Regions from separate parts of the Shewanella sp. 1311 genome, predicted to be linked through region 1. Evidence: predicted binding sites of a transcription regulator. Region 1 holds the regulator's gene; each other region holds the start of a gene.
The links. The regulator sigma-54, encoded in region 1, starts transcription at its own class of promoters, with help from an activator protein. The targets are predictions, from matches to a motif close to GTTGGCACGNNNNTNGNNT.
Positions count from the first base shown of each region.

Region 2: the regulator sigma-54 is predicted to act here: its motif matches at 2,186-2,204, upstream of glnA (glutamate--ammonia ligase).
Region 3: the regulator sigma-54 is predicted to act here: its motif matches at 2,435-2,453, upstream of AC5YB3_RS04325 (flagellar hook-length control protein FliK).
Region 4: the regulator sigma-54 is predicted to act here: its motif matches at 2,251-2,269, upstream of AC5YB3_RS04495 (flagellar assembly protein FlgT).

Region 1 is NZ_CM181686.1:3,391,848-3,396,041, forward strand. Features, by position in the region: gene rapZ (RNase adapter RapZ) at 1-201, opposite strand, end outside; gene ptsN (PTS IIA-like nitrogen regulatory protein PtsN) at 198-641, opposite strand; gene hpf (ribosome hibernation promoting factor) at 644-931, opposite strand; gene AC5YB3_RS15190 (RNA polymerase factor sigma-54) at 960-2,438, opposite strand; gene lptB (LPS export ABC transporter ATP-binding protein) at 2,546-3,277, opposite strand; gene lptA (lipopolysaccharide transport periplasmic protein LptA) at 3,274-3,828, opposite strand; gene lptC (LPS export ABC transporter periplasmic protein LptC) at 3,815-4,194, opposite strand, start outside.
Region 2 is NZ_CM181686.1:2,986,260-2,990,453, reverse strand. Features, by position in the region: gene typA (translational GTPase TypA) at 1-1,268, opposite strand, end outside; gene glnA (glutamate--ammonia ligase) at 2,292-3,701, shown strand; partial or broken gene AC5YB3_RS13440 (dicarboxylate/amino acid:cation symporter) at 3,960-4,194, shown strand, end outside.
Region 3 is NZ_CM181686.1:961,963-966,156, forward strand. Features, by position in the region: gene fliL (flagellar basal body-associated protein FliL) at 1-97, opposite strand, end outside; gene AC5YB3_RS04325 (flagellar hook-length control protein FliK) at 186-2,342, opposite strand; gene fliJ (flagellar export protein FliJ) at 2,602-3,048, opposite strand; gene fliI (flagellar protein export ATPase FliI) at 3,078-4,194, opposite strand, start outside.
Region 4 is NZ_CM181686.1:993,774-997,967, reverse strand. Features, by position in the region: gene AC5YB3_RS04505 (motility associated factor glycosyltransferase family protein) at 1-821, opposite strand, end outside; tRNA gene AC5YB3_RS04500 (tRNA-Arg) at 873-948, opposite strand; gene AC5YB3_RS04495 (flagellar assembly protein FlgT) at 1,004-2,170, opposite strand; gene AC5YB3_RS04490 (FlgO family outer membrane protein) at 2,450-3,082, shown strand; gene AC5YB3_RS04485 (LPP20 family lipoprotein) at 3,079-3,528, shown strand; gene AC5YB3_RS04480 (flagella synthesis protein FlgN) at 3,671-4,096, opposite strand; gene flgM (flagellar biosynthesis anti-sigma factor FlgM) at 4,099-4,194, opposite strand, start outside.

The DNA of each region.
Region 1 (4,194 bases):
TAAGACCTTGTCCTGCTCAGGCATGTTACGCACGTCGACACTAATGGCGACGAGATCGTTACTGCCTTTGAGTTGCTCAAGCAAAGTGCCGATTAAGGGCAAGGGAAGGTTATCGACACAATAATAGCCGAGATCTTCGAGTACCCTTAGGGCGACAGATTTGCCTGAGCCTGAGCGGCCCGACACTATGACCAGTTTCATCCAGTGATTACCTGATAGAGTTCCGTTTCATCATGCGTCTTGCGTAATTGCTTTAATATTTGCTTGTCGCTCAGCTTTTCGGCCATGCAAGACAAGGTACTTAAGTGCTGCTGACATTGGTCTGCAGGCACCAGTAGTGCAAATAAAATATCAACAGGTTGCTTATCGATAGCATCGAATGCTATCGGCTCTTCACACTTAATGAGTATGGCAATGGGCTGATCTATATCGGCTAGTCGACCATGTGGAATGGCGATGCCGTTACCTATACCTGTGCTCCCCATCTTTTCGCGCGCCACTAGGCTTTCGAATATCTCTTGAGATGAGAGGGTCGGGTACTGGGCAGCGACTAAGTCGCTGATGAGTTCCAGTACCTTTTTCTTGCTGCCCGGAGTGGCGCAGGTAGTGCACTCCGGCCGCAGTATGGTACAAAGTTCCATTATTAGTGTTTTGTTAACTTCTCTTTGTGTTTAATAACCTGACGATCAAGCTTGTCAATCAGGGCGTCTATAGCGGCATACATGTCAGCATGCTCTGAAGTAGCAAAAACTTCACCACCGATAAGATTTATTCTCGCTTCGGCAATCTGTTGCATTTTCTCGACATTGAGCACAACGTGCACATTATTGATCTGTTCGAAATGGCGTTCAAGTTTTGAAAACTTTTCTTCTACATATGCACGTAACGATTCGGTAATTTCGACATGGTGTCCACTCAGGTTTATTTGCATAGAAACGTCCTCCGATATCCACTGTAGGTTATAAACTTTTACGCTGATTAGAAGGCGGAATGAGCATAGCCTCTCGGTACTTCGCAATGGTTCTGCGGGCTACGTTGATCCCTTGTTCTGCCAGAAGTTGTGCCATCTTACTGTCGCTTAATGGTTTTTTCTGGTTTTCCGCTGCAACCAGTTTCTTAATGAAGGCTCTGATTGCTGTGGATGAGCATTCCCCACCATCGTCAGTACCGACGTGGCTAGAGAAGAAGTATTTTAGTTCAAAAAGTCCCTTAGGGGTATGCATGTATTTCTGTGTCGTCACCCTTGAGATGGTCGACTCATGCATTTCTACCGCTTCGGCAATATCGTTCAGCACCATAGGTTTCATGGCTTCTTCACCGTATTCAAAGAAACCTTGCTGATATTGGACGATACAGTTCGCCACCTTCAACAGGGTATCATTACGGCTCTCTAAACTCTTGATAAACCATTTAGCCTCTTGCAGATGACCACGAATAAATTGGCTATCGGCTTGGCTTTTAGTGCTGCGCGCCATCGAAGCATAATGTTGATTTACATTGATTTTTGGCATGCAGTCAGGATTAAGCTCAACCACCCAACGGCCATTTTTCTTCGACACTGACACATCTGGGATGACGTATTCGTCATCGTTGGGCGTAATCAATAAACCTGGGCGGGGATTGAGGGTTTGGATAAGCGCGATGCCGTCTCTTAACTCATCCTCTTTTAATTTAGTCTTACGCATCAACAATCTAAAATCGCGGGCGGCGATCAGATCTAAATGATCTTTGATCAGCATGCGGGCGTTTTCTAGGTTGGGCGTGTCAGCGGCGAAATGCGACAGTTGGATCAACAGGCACTCGCTTAAATCGCGGGCGGCAACACCAATGGGATCAAAATGTTGAATGCGCTTGAGTACAGCTTCGACTTCGTCGAGCTCAACCTCAGAATTGCCCATGGCTTCGAGGATTTCGTCAGTGCTTTGGGTGAGATAGCCTTGATCGTCGATGGCATCAATAATGGCGGTGGCAATGGCTAAATCGGTTTCAGAAAACGGTGTGAGGTTTTTTTGCCATTCTAAGTGTTCATACAAGCCTTCACTGGTCTCACCTTGGAAGGGCATATCGTCTTCACGACTGCCGCCGGGGCCAGAATTGGGAGAGGCGGTGAACACTTCATCCCAAGTGGTGTCCATGGGGAGTTCGTCGGGCATGGATTCTTTGGTTAAGGACTCTGCCGTGTCTATGGTGGAGCTGTCTTTTTCTGGCGGCAGGGTGCTAGATTCACTGAAATCCGTATCGGATAGCGTTTGGTTTACAGGGTCTTTAGTGGCGTCGAATTGATCCTCTTCCAGCTCGAGAAGGGGATTAGAATCTAAGGCTTGCTGGATCTCTTGCTGCAGTTCTAATGACGACAGTTGCAACAGACGGATGGCCTGTTGTAATTGTGGCGTCATGGTTAACTGTTGACCCAGTTTGAGCTGGAGTGACGCTTTCATGTTACCGCTGATCCCTACGTTATTATTGTTGGATGAGGTCGCTTGTTATCATCTTGAGTGGAGTCCAATGGTGGCATAAATTGCCTGCATTGGCTCCGCTTGATTAACTATAGCCTGAATTGTTCACCTAAGTACACAGCCCTAACTTGCTGATTGTCTAAGATCTCTGCGGGTGTTCCTTCGGCAATCAAGTTTCCGTGACTCACGATATAGGCATGTTCACACACATCTAATGTCTCACGGACATTGTGGTCTGTGATCAACACGCCAAGGCCACGACTTTTGAGCTGTTCGATAATCTTTTTAATGTCGATAACCGAAATCGGATCGACACCAGCAAAGGGTTCATCTAGCAAAATGAACTTAGGATTTGCTGCTAACGCCCGCGCAATTTCGACACGGCGACGTTCACCGCCCGACAATGACATGCCTTGGCTGTCACGGATGTGGGTGATGTGGAACTCTTCAAGCAGATGCTCTAGCTCTTCTTCCCTTTGCTCTTTTTTTAGTTCTTTACGCGTTTGAAGCACGGCCATGATGTTGTCATGGACGGTCAGTTTACGGAAGATACTGGCTTCCTGTGGCAAGTAACCTATGCCTTTGCGGGCGCGCAGGTGCATAGGATCTGCGGTTAAATCATCATCGTCGATAAAGATGTGGCCTTTATCGCTTTTAACCAGACCAACGACCATGTAAAAGGTGGTGGTTTTACCCGCGCCGTTCGGGCCGAGTAGGCCAACGACCTGACCGGTTTTTACCGTCAGACTGACGTCTTTAACCACTTGGCGACTCTTGTAACTCTTCGCCAGATTTTGTGCTCTTAGGGTGATTTGGGTCATTTAGAGTCCTGCTTTTTCACAGGTTTATCTGCTGGCGCGTCTGGTTTGGCATCATCTTGATAGCTTTCTGGCTGAATGATAGTGATCACGCGATCGTCGCCACTGCCGGTACTCTCGGCAATCAATTTTTGCTGGATGATGTTGTAGCGGATTAAATTACCCGTCACTTGGCTGCCCGCTTGATCTAACGAGGCTAAACCTTTAAGTGTCAGGGTGCGGCTCGCCATATCGTAACGAATTTCTTTCGCGCTCGCCGAGGCTGGACGGCCATCGTCTAATACTTGGCTGTACGTCGCAGGGTTGCCAGTGGCCACTAAAATTTTGCTATTTTCACCTTCGGCAGAAAATGCACGCAGTTGATCTGCATGGATTTTAATCGAACCTTGGGTGACTTCAACCGGACCAAAGAAGATGATCTGGTTGTTCTTGATATCTGCCGTTTGGCTCACAGCCTTGATTTTGACTTCCTGTTTCAGGTCGTCGACTTTAGCAAAGGCGCTCATGCTCATTATTAGCATTAGGCTGGCAAGTAATACGTTATTTTGCTTCATATGTTCCTACTACCTGACTGGTCAATTGCACTTCTTGCGCGTTGAGGTCGGCATAAAGGCCTTGGCCTTGAATATTAAAATCTTTCCCTGTGACGTAAATGGTGCGGTCAGAGGTCATTATCATCGTATTGAGATCGAGTTCCAGATAACTGGTGGACAAGGTCTGGATCGGTTCTTCTGGGCTAATGGCATCAATAATAACATTGTTTTCTAATACAACCTTGCCCGTTTCCTTGTTTAGCTTGCCCTGATCTGCTCTGAGTTGCCATTGTGCTTTACCTTGGTCTGGATAAACAAGATAAACAGGTTGAGTAAAGTAAGTTTGATTCGTTGAATCATAATGTTCCATGTGTTTCGCCGTCACAC
Region 2 (4,194 bases), 410 kb from region 1:
TTACGGGTACCTAACTTCTCGATCACTGTGCCTTGATCTTCTTCTTCAACGTCAACAGTCAACGTCTCGTATGGTTCACACAGTTCACCGTCGATGGTTTTCAGAATTACTTCTGGACGTGATACGGCTAACTCGTAACCTTCACGACGCATGTTTTCAATCAGGATTGATAAATGCAATTCACCACGACCAGATACGCGGAAGCGATCTGGACTTTCTGTTTCTTCAACACGCAGTGCCACGTTGTGGACTAATTCTGTTTGCAGACGTTCCAGAATGTTACGTGAAGTCACATACTTACCTTCTTTACCAGCAAAAGGTGAAGTGTTAACTTGGAAAGTCATGGTCAGAGTTGGTTCATCAACAGTCAAAGCAGGCATTGCTTCTACTGCGCCAACGGCACAGATAGTGTCAGAAATTTTCAGCTCGCCTAAACCTGTGATAGCAACGATGTCGCCCGCGTTAGCAATTTCAACTTCAGTACGGTCTAGACCCATGTAACCTAATACTTGGCCCATTTTACCGTTACGAGTTTTGCCATCAGCGCCAATAATGGTCACTTGTTGGTTAGTTTTAACGCTACCACGCTTGATGCGGCCGATACCGATAACACCCACGTATGAGTTGTAGTCGATTTGCGAAATTTGCATCTGGAACGAACCTTCGGCGTCAGCATCTGGGAAAGATACTTTTTCAACGATAGTTTGGAACAGCGGCGTCATATCATCGCTCGCTACATCCGGATCTAAAGTTGCAAAACCGTTTAACGCAGAAGCGTAAACGATTGGGAAATCTAACTGCTCGTCGGTTGCGCCTAAGTTGTCGAACAGGTCGAATACTTGGTCGATAACCCAATCTGGGCGTGCACCTGGACGGTCAATCTTGTTGATAACAACGATTGGCTTTAAGCCTTGAGCAAACGCTTTCTTCGTTACGAAGCGAGTTTGTGGCATTGGACCGTCAACGGCATCAACCAGTAATAATACTGAGTCAACCATAGACAGAACACGCTCAACCTCACCACCGAAATCGGCGTGGCCTGGGGTATCAACGATGTTAATACGGTAGTCGTTCCACTTGATGGCAGTATTCTTTGCCAGAATCGTGATCCCACGTTCCTTTTCAAGATCGTTGGAGTCCATCACCCGCTCAGTGGCTTCTCCTCGGGTTGCAAGGGTGCCTGACTGTGACAGCAACTTGTCTACCAGGGTCGTTTTGCCATGGTCAACGTGTGCAATAATGGCGATGTTACGTAAATTCTCTAGCACGGATAAACCTCTTACCATCAAACAAAAATAGGGATATTTCAGTAATTCGTTATGGCGATCTAGCTCGATCCGCCACAATAAAAAGCGTGCCATTCTACTCCAGAGCGGCCTTGGCGCACAGGATTATTTTTGAACACTTATAAAACAATCCGCCAATCCTTGGGTAATTCCTGCCAATATTCCATTGAGTGAAATCCTCTACCGCCACAGTTAAAGCACTGTTCAATTGCCATATTCGTAGGAAAAATCAGAGTTAAGCAGCTGAATTTGCTATTTTTCATACTCTAGACGCAAACCATTTCTGCTGATTTAAACATCAATTAAAAGTGATGTCACCGCGATGAAATCATCTCACCGAGAAACAGCAATAAATTCTAGCGTACATTTAACTGAGCATTCATATTGGCGTTTATGACCGCGAAAACTGAATGTCTTTAAGACTCACTTCATTGTCACGCTATACCTTTATTACGCATCATTGATTCACTTGGTCTGTGAACAGCAAAGACATTTCGCACATGAGAACGAACTCTTTCCTAATAATATGATAATAAACCACTATTGGATTGAGAATGCGTGCCATAGTTGGACAGACTAGCGTGGTTTTATGACAATTTTGCGGCGGCGAAACAGCCCAGAGAAATAGTCCCGTTCTGTGCTGAAAAGATGTGCTAGATTCACTGCTGCTGTCCTTATGCGACTAATGTGAGCCAAGGCGTCACTGCCATCTCACTGCCACATAAGCAGTGCATGTTATTAGTTTGGATCCCAGCCTAGGTTTGCATGAATCAATTCAGTGCGCACCAAAATGGATTGATGCACCAAAATGCCACAGCCAAAAGCACCATAGTGGTGCAAACACGAATCCAATTAAGTGCAACAAAGATTTTAAACCATGTTAATCAGCTAGTTAAATTATTGGCATGGATATCGCTTTATCGCTCGTAAGTTTGGCTCAAGATAAATCACTTGAGTTAAAAGATTATAGAAGGGGCATCCCTTTACCCTACCGGAGGCTTGAGAATGTCAGTTGAATCAGTTTTAAAGCAACTTGAAGAATTAGAAGTTAAGTTCGTTGATTTACGTTTTACCGACACTAAAGGTAAAGAGCAGCACGTATCTATTCCTTCTCATCAGGTAGATGCTGATTTCTTCGAAGACGGCAAAATGTTTGACGGTTCTTCTATCGCAGGTTGGAAGGGCATTAACGAATCAGACATGGTACTGATGCCAGATCCAACGACATTCGTACTGGATCCTTTCACCGAAGAAACCACAGCACTGATCCGTTGTGACATTCTTGAACCAGGTACTATGACGGGTTATGACCGTGATCCACGTTCAATTGCTAAAAAAGCAGAAGCTTACCTAATCTCTACTGGTATCGCTGATACTGTTTTGATTGGCCCAGAACCAGAATTCTTCCTATTTGATGATGTCCGTTTCGGTACTGACATGTCAGGTTGTTTCGTTAAGATCGACGCTAAAGAAGCGGCTTGGAACTCAGGCACTAGCTACGAAGGCGGCAACACAGGTCACCGTCCATTCACTAAAGGCGGTTACTTCCCAGTTGCACCGGTTGACTCATCACAAGACCTACGTAGCGCTATGTGTTTAGTGCTTGAAGAAATGGGTCAAGTGGTTGAAGCGCATCACCACGAAGTGGCGACTGCGGGTCAAAACGAAATCGCAACTCGCTTCAACACGTTAACTAAAAAAGCGGATGAAATCCAAATTCTGAAGTACGTAGTGCACAACATGGCACACGCTTACGGTAAGACGGCGACTTTCATGCCTAAACCCATCGTTGGCGACAACGGTAGCGGCATGCACGTTCACCAATCTCTGGCGAAAGACGGTGTTAACTTGTTCGCTGGCGACAAATACGCGGGTTTAAGTGAAACGGCTCTGTACTACATAGGTGGTATCATCAAGCACGCTCGCGCGCTGAACGCTTTCACTAACCCAAGCACTAACTCTTACAAGCGTTTAGTGCCACACTTTGAAGCACCTGTTATGTTGGCCTACTCTGCCCGTAACCGCTCTGCATCAATCCGCATTCCTGTGGTACCAAGCCCTAAAGGCCGTCGTATCGAAGCGCGTTTCCCAGATCCACATGCAAACCCATACTTAGGTTTCGCAGCGCTGCTGATGGCGGGTCTTGACGGTATCCAAAACAAGATCCACCCAGGTGAAGCGATGGACAAAGATCTGTACGATCTGCCTCCAGAAGAAGCGGCTGAAATCCCACAAGTGGCAACGTCATTAGAAAACGCCCTTGAAAACCTGCAAGCTGACCATGAGTTCCTGACTAAAGGCGGCGTGTTCAGTGAAGATTTCATCCAATCTTATATCGTACTGAAAACAGCTGAAGCTGAGCGCGTAGCACGTACAACTCACCCACTTGAGTTTGAAATGTACTACAGCTTGTAATCCTTACTCGCAAATTGATTAAGCCCCGAATTGTCGGGGCTTTTTTATAGATGAAGCTCTGACTAGCTATAAAGCCAAATCCATTAATCATAAAAATCAAAATCCATCACGTATAGATTTCAAACCTTTTCGATTTAAAATCAATCACACCTTGCACTCACTCAATGCAATCGCTAGCTTGAGAATGTCCATGCAGCACGATTAATCCTGATCACTTGGGCGCATCTTATTCATAAAAATAACAATAGGCGTTTACCTATGTGGCAAAAGATAAAACCTTATAAAGATTCCATCGTGCTGCTCACCGCGTTATTGTTGGGCGGCGTGCTCGGTGTCGGGTTGCCAGAACTGGCGCTCTGTTAGTGTCAATCATGGCGGTGTCTATAGTGATGGCGATTATCCCCGCCGTGGGCATTATCGGGCTGGCCTTATTTTTCGACCCCGCCCAAGGTGTTACCTTAGATCTCAATCAAACCATCAGCGATACTGCGGG
Region 3 (4,194 bases), 2.4 Mb from region 1:
GAGCTACTAAAACCCCCACTCCAATAAAAATAAAGAGCTTTTTTTTACTTTTGGGAGCTTCGGTGTTCTCAAGTTCTAACGATTCTTCCTTAGCCATTCACTATTCTCTTTAATTTAAGCAGAAACACTTACGTTTAATTAATATGGAAACGTAACTATGTTAGTCATTGCTATAGGTTACCTACTTAAGCGTAATAATCTATACCTGAATTTACACTAGTGGCTTGATTTAAACCTAAATGTAGCTCTTCTGCCGAGATTTCATCCACATCAGTCCCATTTGAACCGCCACCATCGCCAAAACCACCCTCTCGACGTTCACCTTGGCCACCTTGAGACACATGACTATCAGCCAATTGCATCCCTTGCTCTTGCAGTAACTCGCGCAATCTCGGCATAGCTTGTTCAACCAGATCACGCGTTTGTGTCTGAGTGACATGGAACTGTACTTGGGTTTGATCGCCATGCACTTGGATTTTTACCAGCATATGCCCAAGCTCTGGGGGATCAAGCCTAATCTCAGCATGTTGAATACCTTGACTCACCATAGTGATCAACTGTTGCTTCATCACGGGTGAAAACCGTTGGATTATCTCTTGCATTTGATTCTGTTGATCTACACCTTGACGTAATGACAGCTGAACTTGCATTGTTTCCTGACGATTAACTTGTAGTGGCGTCGATGACTGAGTTAAAGAAGAAAATGACTTGATGTCAGTTGTTGATCCCTTGTCGTCGTCACCCATAACGAATGGCTTAGCATCTCTTTGAGCATCAAGCGTCACACTGTATTTAGCATCCTTTAACAAAGTCCCCGCATCCATTGCCGCTTTTGAGATATCAGCATTGACCTCAGTATCACTCACCATGCTGTCCTTAGGATCAACAGCGTTACCTAAGATGCTTTGTGCATCCAGTGTTGTAACTATAGGCTGAACTTCTACTTTACTAACCGCAACATCAACATTGGCATTTCGACTCACTTGCTGAGGTATTGCAATCTCAGCATTGCGCACTGTTGATTTATTGCTCTCGGCAGTAACGTCATCCGCATCGTTCTCACCCAAGTTAGAGGTATCAGCCACCTTGGGACTTGCCAAGTCCAATGTATCCACTCTTTCATCAGCGATTATAGATGTTACAGCCATTTCATTCTTAGTAGTCGATGGCGCTAGAGTTTCTGACTTTAAGGTTTGGCTTGCTGTATTAGGCTTCAACGTTGATTCGTCTACGTCGTCTGAGGTTGCAAGTGCCTCAGAATTAAGATCCAACCTTGCACCACGCTGTTCAGAGTTTAGACTCGCAACTTGATGCGCATATTTGTCCGTTGAAAATGATTTATCACCTTTAAGTTCATTCACATCTGCTTCTTTCAATAACACGCTTTCTAGATTTTTTGATGATGCCTTTGCCGCGGTCTCTGCTGTATCTACAAATTCAGATAAATCCAAATTTTCAGATGTTTTACTGTTCGGCGGAATGACTTGTCCCTTTAAAAATGCAGAATGAGATTCAACGCTTTTATCCGTAGATAACTGTGACTTCAATGCATCTAAAGTGTCATCAAGTAATACTTTCTTACCCTGGATTGCTTCAACGGGTAATATCTCTGCTGATGTTCCACTGGAGGCTACTAGAGTATTTTTTTGCATTATCTCTACCGATTCTTTATCAGCAGATACTTTATTAGTGGCATCAGTCTCATTTAAAGCCCCTGTATCTAGTTGAAGTTGGCCAGTTAGCTTTTTGAGTTCAGAGGAAAAAGAAGTATCAGTGTCCAATACCTTTTGGAGACTCAATAGATCGCCGTTTGAGGGCTTGCTATTACTTTTCTCAGTTGACAGGTTAACTTCACTTGACGTTAAAATATCAGCCTTACCTTGCGCTGAGCCTGAGATGTCGACAACTGGAAGCTCTGTGTTAATCGCTTTCATTGAAGCTTGTACACCCGACAGCTCAACGGTACTGAATGCATCACTTTTCAATAAAGAGTCACCAGACTCATTATTTTCCTCTTGGGAAGAGTCAGACGGCAAACTCTCTCCATCTGATGCCGTTTTTTTCATGTCATTTGCCATGCTGATCTGGGCGAAGATGAGATTTACGTCAGCGTCATCCGTTGATATGTCTTTATCTTTTACTTTATCAGTAGAGGCGAACTGCACTTTATCGTCAGTATTCGCTGTAGCCTTTTTAGGCGCGGAAATAGAAAATGAGCTAGCGGAGACTGACGCAAGTGTAGATGAAAAGTCTTCATTATTAGACTCTTGGGAAAATGTCTTAGCGGAGTTGGCCGCAGAATTGCCTGTTTTACTCAACAGGATATTGGTCATTTGTTGCATAAGTGCTCCCAAACATCACCCAGCAGAAAAAGAAAATGGCTAGGTAGAAACGTCAATTAAACACTGCGGTTGCAGGGTCATGGACTAAATTAAAGCAAATAAGATGCCAAAACTTCAGTTTTTACTGCGGCATATTGAAAAGAATAAAACTCAGGGAAAAAAGTCGAACAAATGTTCTGCACCATAAGCGGCAACAGAAAACTGAACTCATAGAGGTTAGTGAATGGCAAAGATACCGATCATTTAACGCACCATTACACTAACGCTGATGACGGCGATAAAACTGCTGAGAAGCAAATTCATCGGTCATTTTCTGCTCTCTTTTTTGTTCAACAACTTGGCGCTTCTTCTCTTTACTCGCTAACAGTAATTCCACTGCCTTACGTTTTTTCTGTTTTTCCAACCAATGCTGTTGTCGATATTCTTTTTGTTTTTCACCGTCGGCCACAACGCGATTTTGCTGAGTAATAGCGTCATCAATCTGACGAATAAAGCGATGAAACTGGTGATAGTGACTGGCACTAATGGCTTGGCCTTGCTGGGATTGCATTTGCTTCATGTATTCTAAGCGATAGTTATTGAGTGCACTGAGTTGATTCAGCCGTTTTTGACACTCTAACTGCGCCGACTTTAACAATAACGCCGCTTGTTCTTCGGCATCATTGGCGAGCTTTAACACTAACAACAAGGGATCGGCGTTAGCCATACTAGACCTCGATTAATTCGATGACGCCATTATTTACACTGTGTGGCAAGTTGCCCGAGCATGACTTGGCTATCGGCAAAACTGAATGCATCACGCATGGTTTGGCGTAAAAAAGCATTCATCGCCGGCTGTAATCGTATCGCATTATCGATTCGAGGATCGCTGCCTTGTGCGTAGGCACCAATGGAAATCAAATCCCGATTTTGCTGATACAAGGAATAAGTTTGTTTCACGCGGCGCATCGCTTCCAAATGTTCATTGGAGATCACCATAGGCGCGACTCGGCTAATAGAAGCTTCAATATCAATCGCAGGATAGTGCCCAGAGTCCGCAAGCGAACGTGACAAGACTATATGACCATCAAGAATCGCCCGCGATGCATCGGCAATGGGATCCTGTTGATCGTCCCCTTCCGTCAACACAGTATAAAATGCCGTAATTGAACCTTGACCTGGGCCACCGTTGCCGGCGCGCTCAACTAAACGCGGCAGCTTTGCAAACACTGAAGGCGGATAGCCTTTGGTGGCAGGCGGCTCACCCACAGCCAAAGCTATTTCCCGTTGAGCTTGGGCATAACGCGTCAAACTATCCATTAATAACAAGACGTTATAGCCCAAATCGCGAAAGTATTCGGCAATACGTGTCGAGGTTTCACAGGCGCGAAGGCGCATCAGCGGCGAGGTATCTGCAGGCGCGGCAACAACAACAGAACGCGCTCGACCTTTATCCCCAAGAATCTCTTCAATAAACTCTTTGACTTCACGGCCACGCTCGCCCACCAGCCCAACCACAATAATGTCGGCAGTGGTACCGCGGGTCATCATGCCTAAGAGCACACTCTTACCCACACCAGAACCAGCAAACAAGCCCATACGTTGGCCTTTACCCACAGTCAGCATGGCATTAATGGCGCGCACGCCAACGTCCAGCGGCTCGGTAATAGCACGGCGGGATAAGGGATTAATGGCAGCGCTATGTCTTGGCGCTTGTTGATCTGTCTGCAACGCACCTAAACCATCTAAAGGCACGCCGTTACCATCGAGCACGCGTCCTAACAGGGACAAGCCGACATTAAGTCCAGTTTGTTCCCCTAAAGGCACCACTCGGGCACCGGGTAATACCCCACGTAATTCTTCGATAGGCATT
Region 4 (4,194 bases), 2.4 Mb from region 1:
GTCGAGGCTAGCGGTAAATGGTATTCACCTATCAATCCGTCAATGCAGATCACAATATCTGGTTTTATATTATTGTGAAGTAAACCACGTAATGCAGTATCGGCCGCTATGATGAGTGGCCTATGGGAACTTGAACTAATTTGTTGCAGATAATCATAATGCTCTTCTAAAGAAGGACCCGAGCCAATCACGATAGCTTTATAGCTACTATGACTATTTATTAAGCTCGCGGCATCAGGATCGTGAGTAATATAAAGTTGGTTATCCTCGAAGCGTTTTAATATTGCAGGATCATCAGACTGATGTCGTTGATTAGAGAACTCACGATTGAGTTCCATGACTAATAAGTCTCTGAGAGTCGCATTTTCATCACTGACAAGAGTGAGATCTGGCGTAATTGCAATATTAGGAAAATTTAACTTTGCGCTTGGAAGCGCAGTTAAATTAATGTTTGGATGTTTTAACCATTCGCTTTGATCTGTGTAACTGATGAGAAGGGCAAAAACGCTGAGATTTAAAATGCAAACATCAATTGAAAGATACTGTGGATTATCGATAAGTAAACTTGGTACATCTCCCATACCGACACCGTAGACGGTTACGTGAGTTGCATCTGTAGGTAATGTGCTGATAAAGAGCTGGGCTTCGGCAAGGCGGTCATGGCGGCTGCTGAGTTGAATGCCATTGACACTGATAGTTTGATTGCGACCGTTGACAAGGTGGGCATCTAATTCATTGATAGTTTGGTTTTTGACCGCAGCTGCTACGATAGGCCAACGCTTGACGATAATATTGAGATTAGACGCAAATAGCTCGGTCATTCCGTTTCTCCGGAAGATTTCTGGGAGTTTGATATCACCAAGGTCACTATCTGGTCTCTCCACAGGGACTCGAACCCCGATCGGCCGCTTAGGAGGCGGCTGCTCTATCCTGTTGAGCTATAGAGAGACGACAGTGATTATACTGGTTTTATCTCTGATTAAAAGGCTTATGATTTAGTTGCTTAAATCTTAAGCGCTATGTCGTTTATCTGCACATTGTAGGCTGCATTTTGGTCTAAAAGTACTGCTGTAGAGCTTTCTTCACTCACTTGTTCGATTTTTACCGTGGCTCGGCTTTTGGTTGCGACGGCGCGCATTTCATTGAGTCGATCGGGTAGGTTTTGCTGTAATACGACTTGGAATTTATCCCCGACACGAATGCCATGTTTACGGCCGAGATTTAAAATGATCCTGTCCGCTTGGCGGCTCACGACTTGGCCGAGTAAGGGTCTGCAATTGAGTGTGCTGTCTAAATCATGGGTAGCCTGTTGCATTAACTTAGTAATATTTTTGCCATAGGATGATCGCCAGAATCTGTCCGTATTCGGGGCAATAATGGCTTGTTCTTCAAATTCCCATGGCGCCGATGTGCTGTAGCTTTTACTCCAAACTTCTTCGCCACTGATCCCATGATAGAGGCTAAGTTTGAACTGGAATTGCCTGAGTGGAGCTTCATCCCAAAATCCTAGGAAGGTTGCCTGCACTGGCTCCATTGAGATATCCATAATTTGTGGTTGGAGGATATATTGGCTGTCGGTAATTTCACTAAGCCAGCTTGGGAGTCGATAACCGCGAATATCCACTAGATCTTGTTTAATGTCGAGCAGCTCTTTAGCGTGAGTGTGGCTAAAACCTGTGGAAGAGTAATCTTCTATAACACTGCCTAGTTTTTCGGAAATAACTTCTTCAAAACCGGAAAGCTGTCCGTATCTGAGCTGAGTACGATCTTTGATTTGTGCTTGAGGAATTAAAATCGCGGCCTTTAATTGTCCATTTGGACACTGCTGCGTAGGATCATCATTTAGATCGAGTCGTAAGGACACATAAATTTTGTTTCCCTGGATTCGTTCGCTAACGAGTTGGATGCTGATGGCTTGGGCGTTGCGATTTATCGCGAAGTTATTCTGTGTAAGGTTTCCGTTAGAGGTTTGTTGTTCACTGGAGATTTGAATGCCCGTGCTTAATGTCGCGTAGCTAACGGCTTGATTAATCGCTTCTTCCCTTGCTTGAGCCGTATTACCATTGATAATAGTCGCTTCACCACTGGCTTCCATCCATTCGGCTCGAATAGGTAAAGACAGCAGTGCAAGGCTCAAAATGATGAGCGAAGCTGAACGTGGTATGTGCATCAATACAATCCTTATCGCTAAGCTATTGGCGAGCTTGCTAATCGAGCCAGTTTCCTGACACTTAACCTAATATACCGACAAAGCAAATTTCATGCCTGACTAACGAGAGTTTTCGATAAAGTTTCCATTGGCGCAGTCGATATACAGCGTATGAGCATAATATTGTCGGGCTGGAGCAATTTTGGTCCGAAGATTGCTGGCTTTTGTTACTCACAAAAATGAGACGCATAGAGTGTGAGTTATTTAATTGCCAGTACACCCACAGATGAGGTAAATCCAATGCTAAAGCGTGTGATTATTCCCTTAACATTACTGATGTTAGGTGGATGTGTGGCTAAATCGGTTACACCGCCCAAGCCGAGTTTAGTGGATGGCAATGGGTTGCCGCCAACGGCAGTGATCAACCATTTAGCACAGCGAATTGTGACAGAGCTCGTTAAGCAAAATGATGCTCTGCGCTCTGATCAGCCAATTGTCGTCGCCACCCCTGTATTAGTGGGTGACATGAATGGCACAAATGCGTTGGCGCAGCAGTTACAGCAAGGATTAATGACGTCGCTCCATAGCTTTCAGTTTAATGTGGTTGATTTAAATTTAGCAGATGGCTTGAGAGTGACGGCTAATGGGGATTTTATTTTGACGCGAGATTGGCAACAATTGTCGAAAAATCTTCCCGTTGAGCATCTTGTCGTTTCGACTATGAGCCCAGTTACCAATGGTATGGCGATCAATACTCGGATTGTGAACATAAGTAACAATCGTGTGGTATCGGCCTCTCAAACTTTTGTGACTCAAAAAGAGTTGGCAAACTACATGCAGCCTTCGGAGCAAATTGTGTCACAAAATGGCATCTTATATCGTCAGGCGAGTCCAGGCATGAATGAAGTGCGTGTTTTAGGAGACGGAAAATGAAACGCTACCTTTTAGTTATTGCGGCGCTAATGCTAACTGGCTGCGCTGCTAAAGATAGATATGTGCAATGGGAAGATGTGCCGCCGCCGAGTTTTCCTAAGTTAACGGCCATAGGATATGCGCCCTTAGCGACTCAACCGGCTAAAGAGCAATCACAAAGAGTGTTGATGGCCATGCAAGCATCAAAAATTGTGGCCTATCGTGAATTAGCAGAACAAGTTTATGGGCAGAAAATAACGGCAAACAGCAGTGTCAGTGATTGGATGTTGACGGACGATAATGTTAAAGCGTCGGTTTCTGGCGTGATCCGTGGGGCGCGGGTCGTTAAGAGTTATCCGGCAGGCGATCATTATGTCACTGAGTTAGAACTGGATTTTTCACAGGTATGGGCGCTGTATCAACAACAGAGTCGTCCACAGCGAGTGAAAGAAGTCACGTATTTCTAGTCATTTCTACATGACTCTATTGAGCCGCGTACTATGCGAGTAGTTATGCGGCTTTTCTTTTCCTGCACAAGTATCAAAGTCTAATCTTTAATCAGAGCAGAGCTTAGAAGCGGGAAATACAGAGTGGGAATTGATGCGCCTGTTAGGCCTTTAAATCATTACCTAAACTTGAGATAGTTGAGGTCTTGCCTTTATCGTTATACGTAAGGCTGGAGGCGTTTCTGCTGGCTTGTAAAGCTTGAGCGAAGCGATTGAGACTGGCTAAATTCATCTCAATTAAACTGGCATTTTGATCGTTCAGTTCTTTGCATTCAGTTAATGCGTCTTTGACAACGGCCATTTTATGCACGAGTTCACTTTGCTGAGTGAGTTGAGACTTATCAGTGTGGTTTGCCAGAATATCGTCATTAGTCTTGAGTTCTTTTAGACATTGTGATTTTTCGTTAGCAAGAGAAAGCAGTAAATCGGCGTTTTGGTCAACCAAAGCGCCTTTTTCCTTGAGTATTATTTGCTTAAGAACAGCCAAATGGGCGTGTTGTAGATCTACCAGTTTAGCTATTTCAGTCATAGTTACTCTTTATTCAAGTCATTAAGTTCGGCTTCAAAACTTGCAATATTGGCAGCCAACTTTTCAGGGTCAATTTTATAGCGGCCTTCGGCGATAGC